4 regions of the Paenibacillus sp. FSL H7-0714 genome follow, and region 3 is predicted to be linked to each of the others. Evidence: predicted binding sites of a transcription regulator. Region 3 holds the regulator's gene; each other region holds the start of a gene.
The links. Region 3 encodes Rex, which represses fermentation and respiration genes when NADH is low (regulators of the CRP and FNR family bind a similar motif). Its sites were predicted from a motif close to TTGTGAAATATTTCACAA; they were not measured.
Positions count from the first base shown of each region.

Region 1: NST34_RS11590 (DUF1641 domain-containing protein) is a predicted target of Rex. The motif match lies at 1,084-1,101, and genes of this name have one in related genera.
Region 2: scfA (six-cysteine ranthipeptide SCIFF) is a predicted target of Rex. The motif match lies at 1,827-1,844, and genes of this name have one in related genera.
Region 4: nirB (nitrite reductase large subunit NirB) is a predicted target of Rex. The motif match lies at 2,411-2,428, and genes of this name have one in related genera.

Region 1 covers NZ_JBBOPT010000001.1:2,670,869-2,675,268, forward strand. Annotated here, with positions in the region: gene NST34_RS11585 (DUF2785 domain-containing protein) at 183-1,025, shown strand; gene NST34_RS11590 (DUF1641 domain-containing protein) at 1,234-1,677, shown strand; gene NST34_RS11595 (NAD(P)/FAD-dependent oxidoreductase) at 1,717-2,895, shown strand; gene NST34_RS11600 (SGNH/GDSL hydrolase family protein) at 3,056-3,688, shown strand; gene NST34_RS11605 (hypothetical protein) at 4,008-4,400, shown strand, end outside.
Region 2 covers NZ_JBBOPT010000001.1:792,452-796,851, forward strand. Annotated here, with positions in the region: gene NST34_RS03540 (DUF4855 domain-containing protein) at 1-534, shown strand, start outside; gene NST34_RS03545 (SF0329 family protein) at 816-1,385, shown strand; gene scfA (six-cysteine ranthipeptide SCIFF) at 1,870-2,019, shown strand; gene scfB (thioether cross-link-forming SCIFF peptide maturase) at 2,142-3,536, shown strand; gene NST34_RS03560 (S-layer homology domain-containing protein) at 3,927-4,400, shown strand, end outside.
Region 3 covers NZ_JBBOPT010000001.1:4,951,888-4,956,287, forward strand. Annotated here, with positions in the region: gene NST34_RS22115 (amidohydrolase) at 96-1,397, opposite strand; gene NST34_RS22120 (redox-sensing transcriptional repressor Rex) at 1,384-2,037, opposite strand; gene dinG (ATP-dependent DNA helicase DinG) at 2,169-4,400, opposite strand, start outside.
Region 4 covers NZ_JBBOPT010000001.1:5,231,812-5,236,211, reverse strand. Annotated here, with positions in the region: gene NST34_RS23450 (hypothetical protein) at 1-251, shown strand, start outside; gene ric (iron-sulfur cluster repair di-iron protein) at 452-1,201, shown strand; gene NST34_RS23440 (hypothetical protein) at 1,606-2,316, shown strand; gene nirB (nitrite reductase large subunit NirB) at 2,535-4,400, shown strand, end outside.

The DNA.
Region 1 (4,400 bases), 2.3 Mb from region 3:
AACTCAAAATAGCACAGTTAATTATATTCGTCAATGATTAAATTCACTTCATTTACATTCAGCTCTCTAAGTACTTTGGAATGTCGAAGAATAATTACTATGTTGTAAAATATTGGGATGTAAATTAGGATATTAGGATACGAAAAATTTAAATTGCTTTTATTAATGAAAGGGTGGGAATGTTGAACGATACTAGAGAGCAGTTGATAATTGACTTGCAAAGAATTGAAGAGAACGATTACGAGCTTAAAAGTGGGGAGCAATTAAGGGATTATGTGAAATTGATGCTTGAGTACATAGGAGATCCACAGCCGAAGCTACGAGATGACTTGATCTATTCCACCTTCTACAAATGGATTAACGAGAAACAATGGTTTAGTGATGCGGAGCTTCGTGAACTACTTTTGATTCTCCTTGATGAGCAGCATTTGTTCTATTACATTGGCAGCAAAGAAGATCAGGCTGTGTTCACAAGAACGTTTTCGGTACTGATCGTTGCGCTGATTCTTCAGCGGCATAGGGAACAGGCTTTTTTAGCTAGCGCAGAGTTTACAAATGTGAAGGAAGCGCTGATTAGATATTATGAGGAAGAACTGGATTTACGAGGATTTATGCCAGAAGAAGGCTGGGCACATGCTGCAGCCCATGGCGCAGATGCCTTGGATGAACTGGTACTCTGCTCGGAGAGTGATGCTGCAATAAGAGAAGAGGTTTTGGCAGTCATCCAAAGGATGCTTTACAACGATCAGCACATATTTAGCGACGAAGAAGATGAACGGATCGCTACGATTGTAGCTACAATGATAGATCATCATTTACTTCCACAACAATCTATTGTCGACTGGATTCGCAACTTGGAGCAATGTGGGGGGTGGCCGAGAAGCCGTGGCCAGTACGTTGCTCGTGTGAACACCAAAAATTTCGTTCGTTCTCTGTATTTTAGATTGCTACCATTAAAGAACAATCCGGCAATGGTCGAGGTTTTATTGAAAGCGGAGATGAATTTGAATGAATTTACACAATAAGCATTTAATCATCTATGCATGTATAAAAAATATCGAAAATTATGACTAATTTATTTTAATGTAATAAAAATCACAAAACTTTAGAAAAAATCAAAAACTTTGTGACATTTATAACTTGATAAGTGCTATAATAGAAATATGGCGTTATAAGTTTTTATTTTTTTATTACTATTAAGCAGCAAAGCTTATTTGCAGAGGAGATTCGGATATGTCAGAAACAATCACTCAAACACAACCTGAGCAAGAATCACCAAAATTAGCTGTCACTCAAGAACAAATGAATGTTCTAGAGCAGCTATTGAAGCCTGAAGTTCAGGAGTCGTTAACTGTCTTAGTGGAACAGTTGCCAAAATTAACAGAGCTTGTCGGCGTGCTCACAAAGTCATATGACTTTGTTCAAACTGTTGCTGCGGATGAAGTCTTGAAAAGTGATACGGTAAGTGCAATTAAAGAACTTGCTGAACCAGTGGTGCATTCGGCGAAGAATATGGCAGCTACAGTGATCGAAGCGCAAGATCGTGCGAATGAAAATAGCGATGTGATCGGTGTATTTGGTCTTATGAAGATGATGAAAGATCCACAAGCACAGAAGCTTTTCCGTTTCGTAAATGCTTATCTTCAAGTTGCCGGCGAACGCAGTCAACAGAAATAATATTTTTTATATCTCATTCGTAAGGACGGAGGAAACATCATGTCTAAACATATTGTCATTCTAGGAGCAGGTTATGGTGGTCTACTAAGCGCCTTAACTGTACGCAAGTACCTGAAGAAGGACGAAGCTAAAATTACAGTCGTTAATCAATATCCTACACATCAAATTATTACAGAATTGCATCGTCTTGCAGCGGGTAGTGTTGCAGAAGGTGCTGTTGCTATGCCACTAGCTAAGCTTTTTGCAGGTAAAGATATCGACCTGAAAATTGCAAAGGTGAATTCTTTTTCTGTTGAAAACAAACAAATTACACTATCTGATGGTGTGACATTGTCCTACGATGCTTTAGTTGTGGGTCTTGGAAGCACTACGGCTTATTTTGGCATTCCAGGTCTTGAGCAATACAGTATGGTTTTGAAATCGGCAGCAGATGCTAACAGAATTCACCGTCATATTGATGAGCGTATCCGTGAATATGCGAAGTCTAAAAATCCAGCGGATGCAAGCATCCTAATCGGTGGCGGTGGCTTAACAGGTGTTGAACTTGTTGGTGAAATCGCTGATGTGTTGCCAACACTCACTAAGAAATATGGCGTGGATCCTAAAGAAATTAAACTGATGCTGGTTGAAGCAGGTCCTAAGATTCTACCAGTATTGCCAGATGCATTGATCGAACGCGCAGTGGCAAGCTTAGAAAAACGTGGTGTTCAATTCTTGACAGGACTACCTGTTACGAATGTAGCGGATAATGTCATTGACTTGAAAGATGGTCAAAAAATTATTGCTAACACCTTCGTATGGACTGGCGGCGTACAAGGAAATCCACTGATTGGTGAGTCCGGTCTTGAAGTGAACCGTGGTCGTGCAACGGTAAATGAATTCTTGCAATCCACATCACACAAAGACGTATTCGTTGCTGGTGACAGCGCCGTTGTCTTTGCCGAAGATGGTCGTCCATATCCACCAACTGCACAAATCGCTTGGCAAATGGGCGAATTGATCGGGTACAATCTTTATGCATACTTGAAGGATAAATCATTTGAATCCTTTAGTCCGATCAACTCAGGTACGCTTGCGAGCTTAGGTCGTAAAGACGGTGTAGCCATCGTTGGTGCTAGCTCAACTCCGCTAAAAGGATTACCTGCAACCTTGATGAAGGAAGCAAGTAATATTCGTTACTTGTCCCACATTAAAGGATTGTTTAGCTTAGCTTATTAATTGTATTATTGGAAAACCTGCTCTAATTTGAGCAGGTTTTTTTGTTGATCTCTAGTGGTTTCTACCATGAATTGTTAATGATTGTCCTAGTACGTAGTATTCATTTTTGATATACTATATTGGCTAATATTAACAGGGGAAAATAGGGGAGGATTACGTGATGTTATTCCGACAAAACGATGTCATTCTGTTTCAAGGCGACAGTATAACGGATTGGGGTCGTAATTATGATGATGCTTCATCGCTTGGTGTAGGTTATGCATTGATGGTCGCCGCTCGTCTGGGGCATTTATATCCTGAGAAGAATCTTACGTTCTATAATCGTGGAATTAGCGGCAACCGTGCAGTAGATTTGCAGGAACGCTGGGAGAAGGATTGCCTGAATCTGAAGCCGACTTGGGTGTCCATATATATTGGGATAAATGACACTTGGCGCCGCTTTGATTCTGGTCAGGAAACAACGCCTGAACAATTTGAAGCTGCGTATCGTGACCTGATCGAACGCACGCAGCATTCGCTGGCTGCTAATTTAGTCTTAATCGAGCCATTTGTGTTGCCTGTCCCAGAAGATCGTAGAACTTGGCGCCAGGATTTGGACCCTAAAATTCACATTGTTCGTGAATTGGCACGTGAATATGGTGCATTACTTGTTCCGTTGGATGGCCTGTTTGCTGCGGCATCCGTGAAAGCAGAGCCTGCTTATTGGGCTCCGGATGGAGTACATCCATCACCTGCGGGCCATGCACTTATTGCAGAGGCTTGGCTTAAGACGGTTAGCGCAATTCAAGCTTAATCGTCTGATCATATCACTACATATTTACTTGATTCTATAAGACTAGAACCACTCATTGAAGGAGCAGGTTGTAGTCTTTTTTTTAAATATAAGAATTTATATGCTCCATGCTATAAATTATCCTTATATTTCTCGCTTAAACACTTCGGAAAGTCGATTTCTTTATATTTATGGACGCTGTTATAATTAGGTTATGTTTCTTTTCTTGGAGGTGGTTCGCATTAGGAAATTACTATGGGTTGTACCCTTGTTCTTGGTTGCTCTTTTAAGCGGGTGTAAGAATGATGTGGGCTTCATCAATGCAAGGTGGATCGCCGGAGTGTCTTTAACTCCTGTAACAACTAGTGATCAGAACCAAGTTGATCGACCCGAACATTTTGAGACCCTAATACTGAAGGACTCCGCTCTGATTAAGGCGCTTTCGGAGGCTATGAACAAGAGTGAAAAATTATCAGGTGAGCTAGATTGGGCTCCTGATTTCGATATGGAGCTTGTTTATGGTGATGGCTACTCGGAGGATTATTACATAGCAATAGGTAATGAACTTGGCTATAAAGGTTTATTTACTACAGCTGAGAATGGTGGTCAGGGCTACTCTATTCCGGTGAAAAACGCAGATCAAATAAGACAACTCATCTATGGAACAGCAGATCAGGCGAACATAGAACAGACGGAGTCGCTGGAGTCTTCTGTTAAGGTTACAGGTCCAGTA
Region 2 (4,400 bases), 4.2 Mb from region 3:
GAATATGCTCGTGCCGATAAATACAAAATTCTTGTGTCGAACGATAAGCAGAACTGGATCAATGTCATGCCTAATGACGGAATTATTACCGCGCATGATGGCAAAGAAACGATTCAGTTCAACCCGGTCAAGGCAAGATACATGAAGTTACAAGGCATAAAAAGAGCAACCGATTACGGATATTCCATCTACGAGTTTGGTGTCTATAACCTCTCGGGCGCTGTAGACGTGAAGGGCATTGAGGGCATACAAGTAAAGGTTGACGAGGAAGCGAAAAAAGTAACGATTGATGGATTGCTGATGAATGGCGTCCTTACAAATGTGAAGTTGAAGGTGCTTGATCCGAAAGGCAAGGTTCAACTCGAAGATGAGACGAAGAGTACAGTCGCGGGAAGCTTCCAATTCACATTCAAACTTACGGGTAATTTAAAAGGAACCAATGAGGCGTATCTATCAACTGGCTATATGAGCGAGCCTGTAAAAGTGACCTTTGAATACTCAAAAGAAAACCCGGGTAAAGGTCACGATAAGTAATGGAGAAATAATCCATCCAAGCAGAAATACGACCCGCGCTGAAACTTCCTGTACCGGTTATCGAATTATCTGTCCGAGTAAGACTAATAACTGAAGTAAAAACGTTTGAGGTGTAACATAACAAGCCGATTAGGTGCCAGACCACGGGGTCTATACCTAATCGGCTTGTTTCTATGTACAGTATCAAGATATTATTCAGGTTTTAGTGGGATTGTATTATGTATTGTATAATAGAACGATTGCCTCAACAGGTATTTATAACATAAAACATAGGAGGATACATGTCCTGGAGCAAATTGAAGCAACAACTGGAGAGTTTTCTCTGTCCTGCGTTATACGGCAGGGTTGAATATCGCGCAAGCAGTTACCGTTATTTACCTGATAAATCAGGGAATTGTTATATTTCGGTAGATAAAAAGAACGTACTTAATATGAATGATAGAACTAGCTCAATTAGATGGTATCAGACGGAGCAGGAGATTAAGAATGATTCAGATCTTCAAATTCCTATCAACCATGAAGACATTGAAGCGGTTAGAAAAGATAGTAAGGGGATCATCCCGGAGGATCGTTTAATAGTCATTGCAAGAAGCAGAAAAATATCAGAGGTTGCAAAGGAGCTTTTGTCAGCACAGACGTCATTAAGTAAATCGAATTTTATTGTTATAGCTACTAAGTATTTATCTATTTCCATTGAGGAGAGCTTAGAAAGCGACGATATCTTATTGAATATTCTAGCTTTAGTGGACAGACGAGTTGGGAAAAAGCGAATTTTAAACATGAGCGAGAAGATGAAGTTAAAGCATCCAAGTGTGCAATATTTTTATGAACTAAGGCGTAGTTCATTATGAAAATAAATAACTTCATGGAATATTCAAGAAACACTCCCTACAAGAATCCCTAATTCTACGCGACTTCTTCCCGCCATAACAATAGCCATGATAATGAGAGGGATGTTCGCATAATGTGCATATTGAATCGGAGAGTGTCGTTCTACTGGTAAGGAAGGATACAGTGTTATGAAATCCTTATATTTATTGGACTTTACCGACAAGTATGAGAAAAAATCGTTGTTAAAGAGATGGCATCATTGCCGTCTCTTTTTTGTTTCTTTAGTCACTTTTTTAGCATTGCTCTGACTCTGGTTCCTGCTACGGCATCCTACGATCACAAGCATGAAAGAATGCACCAAAATTAACGTTGATGCTTATGTTTAATCCCTCTCTGCTCTGCTAGGTGACGGGAATCATAGACGTACTTACGTCAGGTTGCTACGATGTTCCATGGAAATTAAGTGAAAGTGATCACAAGAAATTACAGAAGGAGTTATTTATCGTGAAAAGAATCGTAACACTGAGCACCCGTAAACTGATGGATACCGCAAAACACGGCGGATGCGGCGCATGCCAGACCTCATGCCAGTCCGCTTGTAAAACTTCCTGCGGCGTTGCAAACCAGAAGTGTGAAAATGCAATGAACAGATAAGATTCGAAATTTTACCGCCCATTGCTCTGTTGATGGGCGGCTATTTTTAAGAAATGGACGCTTCCTCTATAGGATGGCAAAGCCATTTCTACTTGTGTGCAAAAGGAGCTTGATTAGTAAGTATGATTCATCAATATAAACTAAACGGATACAATATCGTGCTCGACACTTACAGTGGCTCGGTGCATGTTGTTGATGACCTAGCATATGAAATTATAGAACTTTATGAGAAAACTCCTGTCGACAAAATCGTGACCATGATGATGGATAAATATAAGCATGATTCCAGTATTTCTGAGAGCGACATTCGAGAAACCATCGTGGATATCGAGGAGCTTATAAAAGATGGTCAGCTTTTTACAAAAGATGAGTATGAGAACCTCTCGTTTGATTTAAAAAAGCGAAAAACTTATGTCAAAGCGCTCTGCCTCAATGTTGCGCATACCTGTAATCTGTCATGCGACTATTGCTTCGCCAGCCAGGGGAAATACAACGGAGATAGAGCAATCATGAGCTATGAGGTTGGACAAAAAGCTATCGATTACCTGCTTGAAAATTCGGGTCATCATCGAAACCTGGACATCGACTTTTTCGGCGGAGAACCGCTTTTAGCTTGGAAAGTGGTTAAACAGATCGTAGCTTATGCAAGAAGTAAAGAACAAGAATACAAAAAGAAGTTCCGCTTCACTTTCACGACGAACGGGATGCTGCTGAACGATGAGGTCACCGAGTTTTTAAATCAGGAAATGTACAATGTCGTATTGAGTCTGGATGGAAGAAAAGAGGTTCATGACCGGCTGCGCCAAACGGTTAACGGAAAAGGCAGCTACGATCATATTGTTCCGAAGTTCAAGGAATTCGTTCGTAAGCGCGGGGACCAAGAGTACTATGTTCGAGGAACTTACACTCGTAACAATGTCGATTTCACCAACGATATATTTCATATCGCAGACCTTGGTTTTGACAAAATCTCTATGGAACCGGTCATCTGTGATCCAAAGGAGCCCTATGCACTTACCGAGGAGGACCTGCCGGAGATATACAACCAGTACGAAATTCTCGCCAAGGAAATGATCGGTCGCGGTGAACAAGGCAAGGGGTTTACCTTTTATCACTACATGCTTGACCTCTCAGAAGGGCCTTGCATCCAGAAGAGAATCACTGGCTGTGGGTCAGGAACCGAATATCTTGCCGTCACCCCTTGGGGAGAGCTTTTTCCTTGCCACCAGTTCGTAGGGGATGAAGAGTATAGCATGGGGAACCTCTGGGATGGCATCACAAAGCCTGAGCTGCAATGTCAATTCAAAGAGAGCAACTGCTACTCGAAGCCGGAATGCAAGGACTGCTGGGCTAAACTCTACTGCAGCGGTGGTTGTCCTGCCAATGCACTGCACGCGACGGGTTCTCTGGTCGGAACCTATGACTTCAGCTGTGACGTCTTCCGCAAAAGAGTCGAATGTTCCATGATGGTAAAGGTGGATGAATCCATTAGAGCGATGGAAGAGCAACCTAACTAATTAAAATAATGGATCAATAAACCATAACCGAGAAATAGACACTTTTAAATGAAGTGCTCTTTCTCGGTTTTTTGTTTTAACTAGAACTATGATCATAGATTGTCTTCTTCATCGGCAATCAGGATGTGGAATTCAAAACGTGACAGCCTAATCTGTTTAGTGGACAGAGAGGGCTTTTTTAATGTGCGAATCCATGATTTTCTCTTTGATCACAAATATATATGACTAAAGTCACAATAAATTTGTGATTTATCGTATTTTTTTGTCGAAAAATAAACTATTTTCTAAGAAATGTCGATATAATAGGATAGAAATCTGCTTTTCTGTATTAACTGCAATTACGGAAGCGTTAACAATTATATGAATAGTCATTCGACAAGGAGGAAAGCAATGTTAAAAAAGTTAGGCAAGATTGGATTGGCTTTTATATTAGTCATTGGACTGCTACCGATGATTTCACTCCGGGCATACGCTGCCATCCCCTCATTCACCAAAACGGTGGACTTTCCCATTCAGACTCCAGTTACAAACGCCTCGGGTAAGAATGTTTCTGATGTTGATGTTCTTCCTGACGGAAGTACCGCAGTAGTGTTGAACACATTCGCTTATCAAGGCAATTCCTATGTTTATTCTTATTTTTTAAAGATTTTTGACCGCACGGGAGCACTTAGATCAGATGTTGATCTGAGTAGTCTAATGGATACCTATTACAAAATGATTGATGTGAATATGCTTGCGCTAAGTGATGGAAGGATTCTGATTACTTACCATAAAAGCGACAGCGGCGATAACAATTTGCAATTGGGAACCGTTAGGGAGAGTACTCCCAATGCCTATTTCATGGTGCTAAACCAGTCAGGACAA
Region 3 (4,400 bases):
TCCAATTCAATGATCTAATTATCAGAAACACAAAAGGCTGTAACTTTGCAATCGCAGAAAGTCACAGCCTTTCAGTTATTCGTTATGATCTTAGACTATCGTTTAAGCAGTCCATCAAATGATTCTTGCGCCTTACGACGGATTGCTTCCTCATCTAGCGTTACACATTCTCCATGTTTTACAACCTGTTTACCATTCACCCATACATGCTCAACGTCCTTGGCGCTGGCAGAGTATACAGCATGAGACAACAGATCTGTGTGTGGTAGCAAATGCGGCTGGTCTATATCAATCGCGATAAAGTCCGCTTTCATGCCAACAGCGAGTCTACCCACATCATTTAAAAAGATAGACTTTGCGCCATACTCTGTAGCTATACGCAGCGCTTCCGGAGCTGGGACAGCCGTCGGATCACCACTTACACCTTTATGGATGAGGGCTGCAAGACGCATCTCTTCAAACATATCCAGGTTATTATTGCTTGCCGCACCATCTGTACCCAGTGACACCTTCACACCAGCCTTTAGAAGATCCGTAACCCGAGCCACTCCACTAGCCAGTTTCAGATTACTTCCTGGGTTATGAGACACGCCTACATCATGACGAGCCAGTATCTCGATCTCTTCATCATTCAAATGAACGCCATGTGCAACAATAGACGGACGTGTGAACATTCCAAGCTTCTCTAAATGCGCTACAGGCCGAAGTCCGTAATCCACCACATTCTGCTCCACTTCGCGTTTGGTCTCGGACATATGGGTATGCATCGGTAAATCCAAATCATGTGCCGCTTGTACAAACTTAACAAAGAAGTCCGGTGGGCAAGTATATGGGGCGTGTGGCGAGATCATCGTCGTAATTCTACCATCAGCCTTACCATGCCAATTTCGTGCAAAAGAAATCGCTTCCGCAAGCTTGTGATTTTGTACTTCCTCTGGGCATAATCCGATTACGCCTCTCATCAGTACGGAACGGATGCCTGATAATTCGACTACCTCTGCTACTCGATCCATATGATCATACATATCCAAGAAGGTTGTAGTACCACCTTTTAGCATTTCCAGTACCGACAAGGAGGTTCCCCAGTATACATCTTCTCCAGTGAATTTCGCTTCCATCGGCCACATCTTCTCTTGAAGCCACACCTGAAGTGCTAAATCATCTCCATAACCACGAAGCAATGACATTGCGGCATGGCCATGTGTGTTTACCAGACCTGGCATAAACAGCAGACGACTGCCATCAACAACTTGCACATCATCTTCCATTAAAGGTTCTTCTTTTCCTATGTAAGTGATCAAATCATCTTCAATAGTCATATATCCGCTCAGAACCGGCTCATCCGTTCCCGGAATAAGAAAACGCCCGCCCTTAATAATCGTTTTACTGCTCTTCATTTCCGCTTTCTTCCTTTCCGTCTTTCAAATAATAAGCAAGGCTTTGCAAATCCGTTGTAAAATCGGCAGCATGAACACGGATATTCGATGGTGTTTTTAGAATCACTGGTGCAAAATTCAAAATCGCCTCAATGCCAGACTCAATGAGAATATCTGCTACATTCTGCGCTTCTGAATCAGGCACAGTAATTATCCCAATTCGAATACCTTGCTCACGAACCGTCTGACCAAGCTCCTCCATCGGTTGAACGGTAAGAGAGTTGATTTTCCGCCCTACCTTAGGTGCATAGGAGTCAAATATAGCGGTAATCTTCATAGTATCTTTCAGATAAGCATTGTAATTAGATAATGCATGTCCAAGGTTACCAGCACCTACTAAAGCCACATTCAATTGTTGATCCAGCTTCAGAATATGACGGATTTTTTCAATAAGATAAGTTACGTCATACCCGATACCTTTTCTACCAAAGTCTCCAAAATAAGCTAAATCTTTACGAATTTGAGCAGGATTTAAATCAAGTTTTTGTCCTAGTTCTTGTGAGGAAACGGTTAATATTTCACGTTTCTGGAGATCATTCAAGAAACGCAAGTACACAGGAAGTCTGCGAACAACGGCTTCTGATATTTTATCCGATTTCATAATTTACCTCCTAATTTAAGTGATATTCTGTTCAAATCCTATCGAAATATCTGCACCTCGTCTCAAGGAAGAGCGGTATTCTTATACCGCCCTTCCTTGTAGAGTGATTAATAAGATCGATGACGTTCTTTTCAAGAAACGCCTCCGTCTTCCAACCACTCCGCTATACGAGGAACCATTTGATCCGTAAGCATATGCTCCATTTTCGGGCCAGGCAACGAATAGAGGAAATACTTCCCATAGTGAGATTCGATCACCCTTGTGTCATACACAATAACAATACCCCGATCTTGCGCTGTCCGTACCAGCCTCCCAAATCCTTGCTTGAAGCGAATAACCGCCTGAGGAACAGACAACTTCATGAACGGATTCTTTTTCTGGGCTTGTAATAACTCAGACTTCGCTTCCGCTAGGGGGTGGTTTGGCGGTTGAAATGGGAGCCTCACGATGGCCAAGCATGTTAATGCTTCACCTGGAATATCTACACCCTCCCAAAAGCTGCTTGTTCCTAACAGTACAGAAGCTGCACTGTCCTGAAAACGGCGGATCAGCTTGCTACGGCTGCCCCCCTCCACGCCTTGACCTAGCACCGTGATCTCTTGTGAGGCTAGAGCCTCTTTCAGAGGATCGTAAACCTGGCGTAGCATCTTGTAAGAAGTAAACAGGACAAGCATCCGCCCACGTGTTGTAATAGCTGCTTCTGCTAGTGACTGTACGAGTGTATCGACAAATCGGGCATCGCCTACACTCCCCTTCACACTAGGGAAATCCCGCGGAATAACTAACAGCGCCTGCTCCCGATACTTAAAGGGAGAAGGCAGGAGTGACGTCATCAGACGCCCCTCTTCCGCAGCTTCATTAAGTCCGAGATTATCAATCATAAACTGGAAAGATTTATCCACAGAGAGTGTCGCCGAAGTTAGCACGATACTTTTCTTCTTGTCGAAAAACAGCTCCTTAAGCTGAGTACTAACATCAACAGGAACGGCATACAGCTGTAGCGATTTACTGCGATAATTTCCATTCGCCTCCAGCCAATATACTACATTCTCATCATTTAATCCCATAAAAAACCGTACTTGCTCACGTATCGAAGCTAAATCCTTAAATAAGCCGCTAATATCGGTAACTAGACTATCTGAGGAAGATTGACCTTCTTGATCTCGCATCTCATTAAGCATTTTATCACCTTTACGGATAATTTCGCTTAATGTCAGATTCATAGTATTCTCTAAAGCAACCAATTCATCCCAATCTTTCGGTTTACGGGTAGGAAGTAGCCGCATGACTAACTGGCCGGCTTCTCCCGCCGCTGCATCGCTACGTTCCGGCAAGAGGCTGAATAGTTTATCACTAAGCAGATCCCAGGTTTCTTTTACGGTAAGCAGGTCCGGATAGATTCTATCGATCACTCCGCTCCATTCAGAAGCTTCCTCACTGCCTGATGACTGAAGCATTTGGCGAAGTGTAGGAAGTTGGCCATTTCGACTATCCTTATAAAGACGCGATAATGTATGTGCCACCGTGAAATGCTTCATATGCATGCCTAAATGCTTGCCAGCCACGTCCTCCAGATGATGGGCCTCATCTATTACAAGATGTTCATAAGCGGGAAGTAGTTGATGCCCAGCCTTAACATCAGCGAAAAGCTTAGAGTGGTTCGTAATGACCACGTCTGCAATACCAGCTTCATGCTTAGCCCGATGATAATAACACTTACGGAACCAAGGACACGAGCGACCCAGACAAGAATCGGTATCGCTTGCCACCGTCTCCCAAAAATCTCCGCCACGTCCACTTAGATTGAGCTCTTCGTCATCTCCTGATTCACTTTGTGTCAGCCAAACGATCATCTGAGCCGCAGTAAGCGCATCTTCCCTCGGACTTATAAAGTCTTTTTTATTAATTTTATGTTCGAACTTACGAAGACACAAATAATGCCCTCTGCCCTTAAAAATTGCAGCTTTAAATGGAAAAGGAACTACCTGCGTTAACAAAGGAATATCACGCTCACGCAATTGATCCTGCAGATTAATAGTATGAGTGCTGACCATGACTTTTTCATTAGTGCGTACGCTTTGGTATATGGCAGGCAATAAATAACCAAGGGATTTACCGGTTCCTGTCCCTGCTTCGATCAATAGATGCTTGTCTTCGGCAAGTGCCGTCATCACCTCATTGATCATAATATCCTGAGCTTCTCGGCTTTCATACTGTGGCAAAGTTTCTTTAAGTCGTTTCGTTACTTCATCCATATAATCTGTAAAAGATAAATTGTGTAGTGGATTCTCAGCATGCTCGTCTCGAGGTGGAGCTAATTCATTCCAGTCTCCTACAGCAAGCGCTAATTGACGATAGAAAGT
Region 4 (4,400 bases), 280 kb from region 3:
TTCCAACTTATCTTAATGAGTTCCACCTTATTGAGCGGTCTAAGCCATGTAAAGAATACAAAGATCAGGATATACGAGTCTTTCAGGAATGGATTTCCGCACCTGATCTTGTCCTTAAATGGAATGGTGGCTTGACGGAAGGCAGATGGATGACCGGTGTTTATATGGATCACTCCCGTTTTGCCGGATTAGGACCTTATTTGAAGGATTCAAAGGGACAGCGGACGTATATGCAGGCTTATGTGCAATAAATTGAGTTGAAAAAGCACCTTTGTAGGCAAAGGTGCTTTTTTGCGTTTACGTTGCATGTACAACAATCTCCAATTTCGTTCAAAAATAAGATACAATTTCCGTGCGTACAATCACAAGTCAAAGTTCCTTTCAGGGTTAAGGTGAGCAAGTGGATAAGATTTATTCAGAACCTAATCCCATAACCCAAGGAGGAGCTATAATGGAAACTAAACAACTTAATGATAGTATTTCGGATTCGAAGCAAGCACAATCGGTACAGGCTGGGTTTACCCCAGATGCACTAGTGAGGGATATTGTATTACAGTTCCCTAAAGCGGCAGATTATTTCAAAGCAAAACGGATTGATTTCTGTTGCGGTGGAGCTAAACCTCTTGCTGAAGCAGCTGCTGAGCGTGGTCTGGATCACGAGATAATCATCGGCGATCTAAACAAGCTGTTCGAAGAGTATCCAGTACCCCAAGAGGAAATCGTTTGGAATACTGCACCTTCAGAAGAATTAATTGACCATATTATTAACAAACACCACCGTTATCTTCGTGAAGAGCTACCCCTCATTAGCCAAAATGTAACTAAGGTATATCGAGTGCATGGCGGAGATTCTCCCCATTTGGTGGAGTTATATAACTTGTTCAACACACTTAAGGAAGATTTACTTGAGCATACGGCTAAAGAAGAAGAAGATGAGTTTCCTAAGCTGTTGACATACGCTGCTAATCCTAGTGAAGAAGGCCTGACATCGCTTCGTGAGTCATTGTCTGAGCTGGAGAGTGAGCATGATGGTGCGGGCGATATTTTGAGGAAAATACGTAGTATAACAGATGATTTCACTCCACCGGCGCATGCTTGCACTACCTATCGATTGACATATGCCCGGCTGGAAGAGCTGGAGAGTATGACTTTTGAACACGTTCATTTGGAGAATAATATATTGTTCCCTAGGTTTCAGTGAAGATGAATAGTGTTCTAAAGAGTCCCTTAGGGGGCTTTTTTTATAGGGAATTATAGAATGTACAGAAAAGCGGATAACTCCGTTGAAAAAGGTAGCAGAAATGATCGTGAAAAATATGGGTAAGATCGATTGATGGATGGATGGATGGCAGGCGGAAGGATTGCTTAAAAGCGGACTACGAGATAGCGCCGAATGAGCAGAAAGAGGGGGATAAAGGTTAGCTTTCAAAGTTTTTTGCCAATTTTTAATATCATTGGGGAGATAATTAAAGATACTGAGAAGTAAGCTTGTTATTACTTATTTGAGAACATGGCTTGTTTAAGTTATCCTTAAAAAGACAGTATACATAACTTTACAAGCCTGAGACGCTATATGGTCATTAGGCGGGACAAGGCGGTGCCAGGATGCCCATGCGATCTTTGTGGAAATTGATGCTAGGATTAGTCATTGTATTCATAATAGTTGGATGCTCTACTAACAATGACGGCAATAGTAATGCTAATAATGGTGTGGCAGGATCAGAGGGACCGACAATATCGATAAGGGTTGGAGATAATGAACTGCTTACTAAACCATCAGATAGGTTACTTAGTGGGAGTTATAGAAATGGAATATCGATCATGGAGCTACTGAAAGGTAGTAATGTTGCCACATTTGCTGAGGATAACTCAAGCATTGTTTCGGTAAAGGATTTTTCGCTAGAGGCGGGAATGGTTTGGGAGCTTCAGATGGGCGGTCAAATCATTGGGAATGCGGATTGGAATAATACTGTAGGGTATGATTCACAGCTAGTCTTCACCGCGAAGTCGAAGGACCATCAAGCACCACTTCAAACTGTAAGGCTGACCTTGAACGGTGGAAGTGTTGAAGTAGACTTGCATCATACGTATATTATGTTATTTGAAGAGGATTTAACTGTAAGAGATCTGCTCAAAAGCTGTAGCAGCGTACAGTTGGCCGATGACAATAAAAAGGTGCTTTCCGTCGACGATTATACTCCTCTTAGTAATGAAGAATGGAAGCTGAAGGTGAACGGAAAACAACTACTCGATGATGGAATGGATATGAAGCTCAAGGCTCAAGATGAATTGGAGATTTTATTGACTTTACGCTAAAAAATCGTACATTAAGCCAGATCAACGGTTGTTCAGAATCGTTAATCTGGCTTTTTATGTGGAAAAGATATCTAACAATTATCAGTACACTAAAGTGTGAAAATATTCACAATTGAAGTGACTGCAATCACAATGACGACTTGAATTTGAACCGTATAATTCCAATATGTAGAAGAGAAATTGATCAGGTATTCATAAGCTTGAGGAGGCACCTAACCATGACAACGATAAGAGAAAAACTAGTATTAGTCGGCAACGGTATGGCAGGCATAGGTACGATTGAGCAGATATTGAAGCTGGGTGGAGCTTATGACATCACGGTTTTTGGAAGTGAACCTCACCCCAATTACAATCGGATCATGTTGTCTTATGTTCTTGAAGGAAGTAAGACCCTTAATGATATCATCCTAAACGACTGGAATTGGTATGAAGACAATAATATAACTCTACACACGGGAACAACGGTGACACGAATTGATGAAGGCTCGAAGCAAGTTGTTACGGATAGTGGGATGATAGTCCCCTACGACAAGGTAATTATTGCGACAGGCTCGAATTCGTTTATTTTACCTGTACCTGGCAGTGATAAAGAGGGCGTTGTAGGATTCCGAGACATTTCAGACTGTGATGCGATGCTGGCAGCGGCCAAACAATACAGCAAAGCGGCTGTCATCGGCGGGGGTTTGCTTGGGTTGGAAGCGGCAAAAGGTCTTGTGAACCTTGGTATGGATGTTACCGTAGTTCATTTGATGGAAGATCTGATGGAGCGTCAGCTTGATCGGAATGCCTCCTCGATGCTGCAAGCTGAGCTGGAGCGTCAAGGCGTGAAATTTGCTATGGGCAAACAAACGGTAGAATTGAGCGGGGAACAGAGAGTAAGTGGATTGCGTTTTAGTGATGGCAGTACGCTTGCTGCAGATTTTGTGGTAATGGCTGTTGGAATCAAACCGAACGTGACATTGGCAAAAGATAGCGGAATCTCCGTAAATCGTGGGATCGTGGTGGATGATTATTTGCAAACTTCCATGCAGAATATATATTCCATCGGCGAATGTGCTGAGCATCGCGGTATGTGTTACGGACTGGTGGCTCCACTATTTGAACAAGGCATGGTTCTAGCTAAACATTTATGTGGTAGCGATACCAAGCCTTATGAAGGTTCGATTGTTTCCACGAAGCTTAAAATATCTGGGGTGGATGTATTTTCTGCAGGTGAGTTTTTGGATTGTCCTGAACACACTGTGATCTCAAGCAAAGATGAATGGAAGAAAACTTATAAGAAAATTTTGCTCAAAAATAATGTGATTGTCGGTGCGGTTTTGTTCGGTGATGTAACGGAGTCCGCGAATCTGCAAAAGCTAGTAAAACAAGGCGCAGTAATGACCGATGAGATTTATACGGAGGTTATGGGAACGGGCTGCTGCGGTGGCGGAGCTAAGAAGAGCACATCCGTAGAAGCTATGGCGGACGAAGAAATTGTCTGCGGCTGTAATGGTGTAACTAAAAAAGCGATCGTAGATGCTGTTACTGAACATGGTTTTACTACTGTGGATGAGATCAAAGCATGCACTGGCGCTACTCGCTCTTGTGGTGGTTGTAAACCCGTAGTAGAACAAATCCTGCAATTTGTCTTAGGTGACAGTTTCCAGCAAGCTGCTAAGCAAGGTATTTGTGGGTGCACAACGCTTAGCCGTGATGAAATTGTTGCTGAAATTACAGCTAAAGGTCTTAAAACAACAAAAGAGGTCATGAATGTACTCGGTTGGAAACAAGAGGAAGGCTGCTCCAAGTGTCGTCCGGCGATTAACTATTATCTAGGGATGATGAACCCTGATACCCATCAAGATGAGAAAGAATCCCGATTTGTAAATGAAAGAATGGGTGCCAATATTCAAAAAGATGGAACCTACACCGTGATACCACGCATGTATGGTGGGGTAACTACGCCGGAGGATTTGAAGAAAATCGCCGACGTCTCCCTTAAATATGACGTGAAAGTTGTGAAGGTAACTGGAGGGCAACGCCTGGATCTAATCGGTGTGAAGAAGGAAGATTTGCCTAAGGTATGGGAAGAGCTGGATATG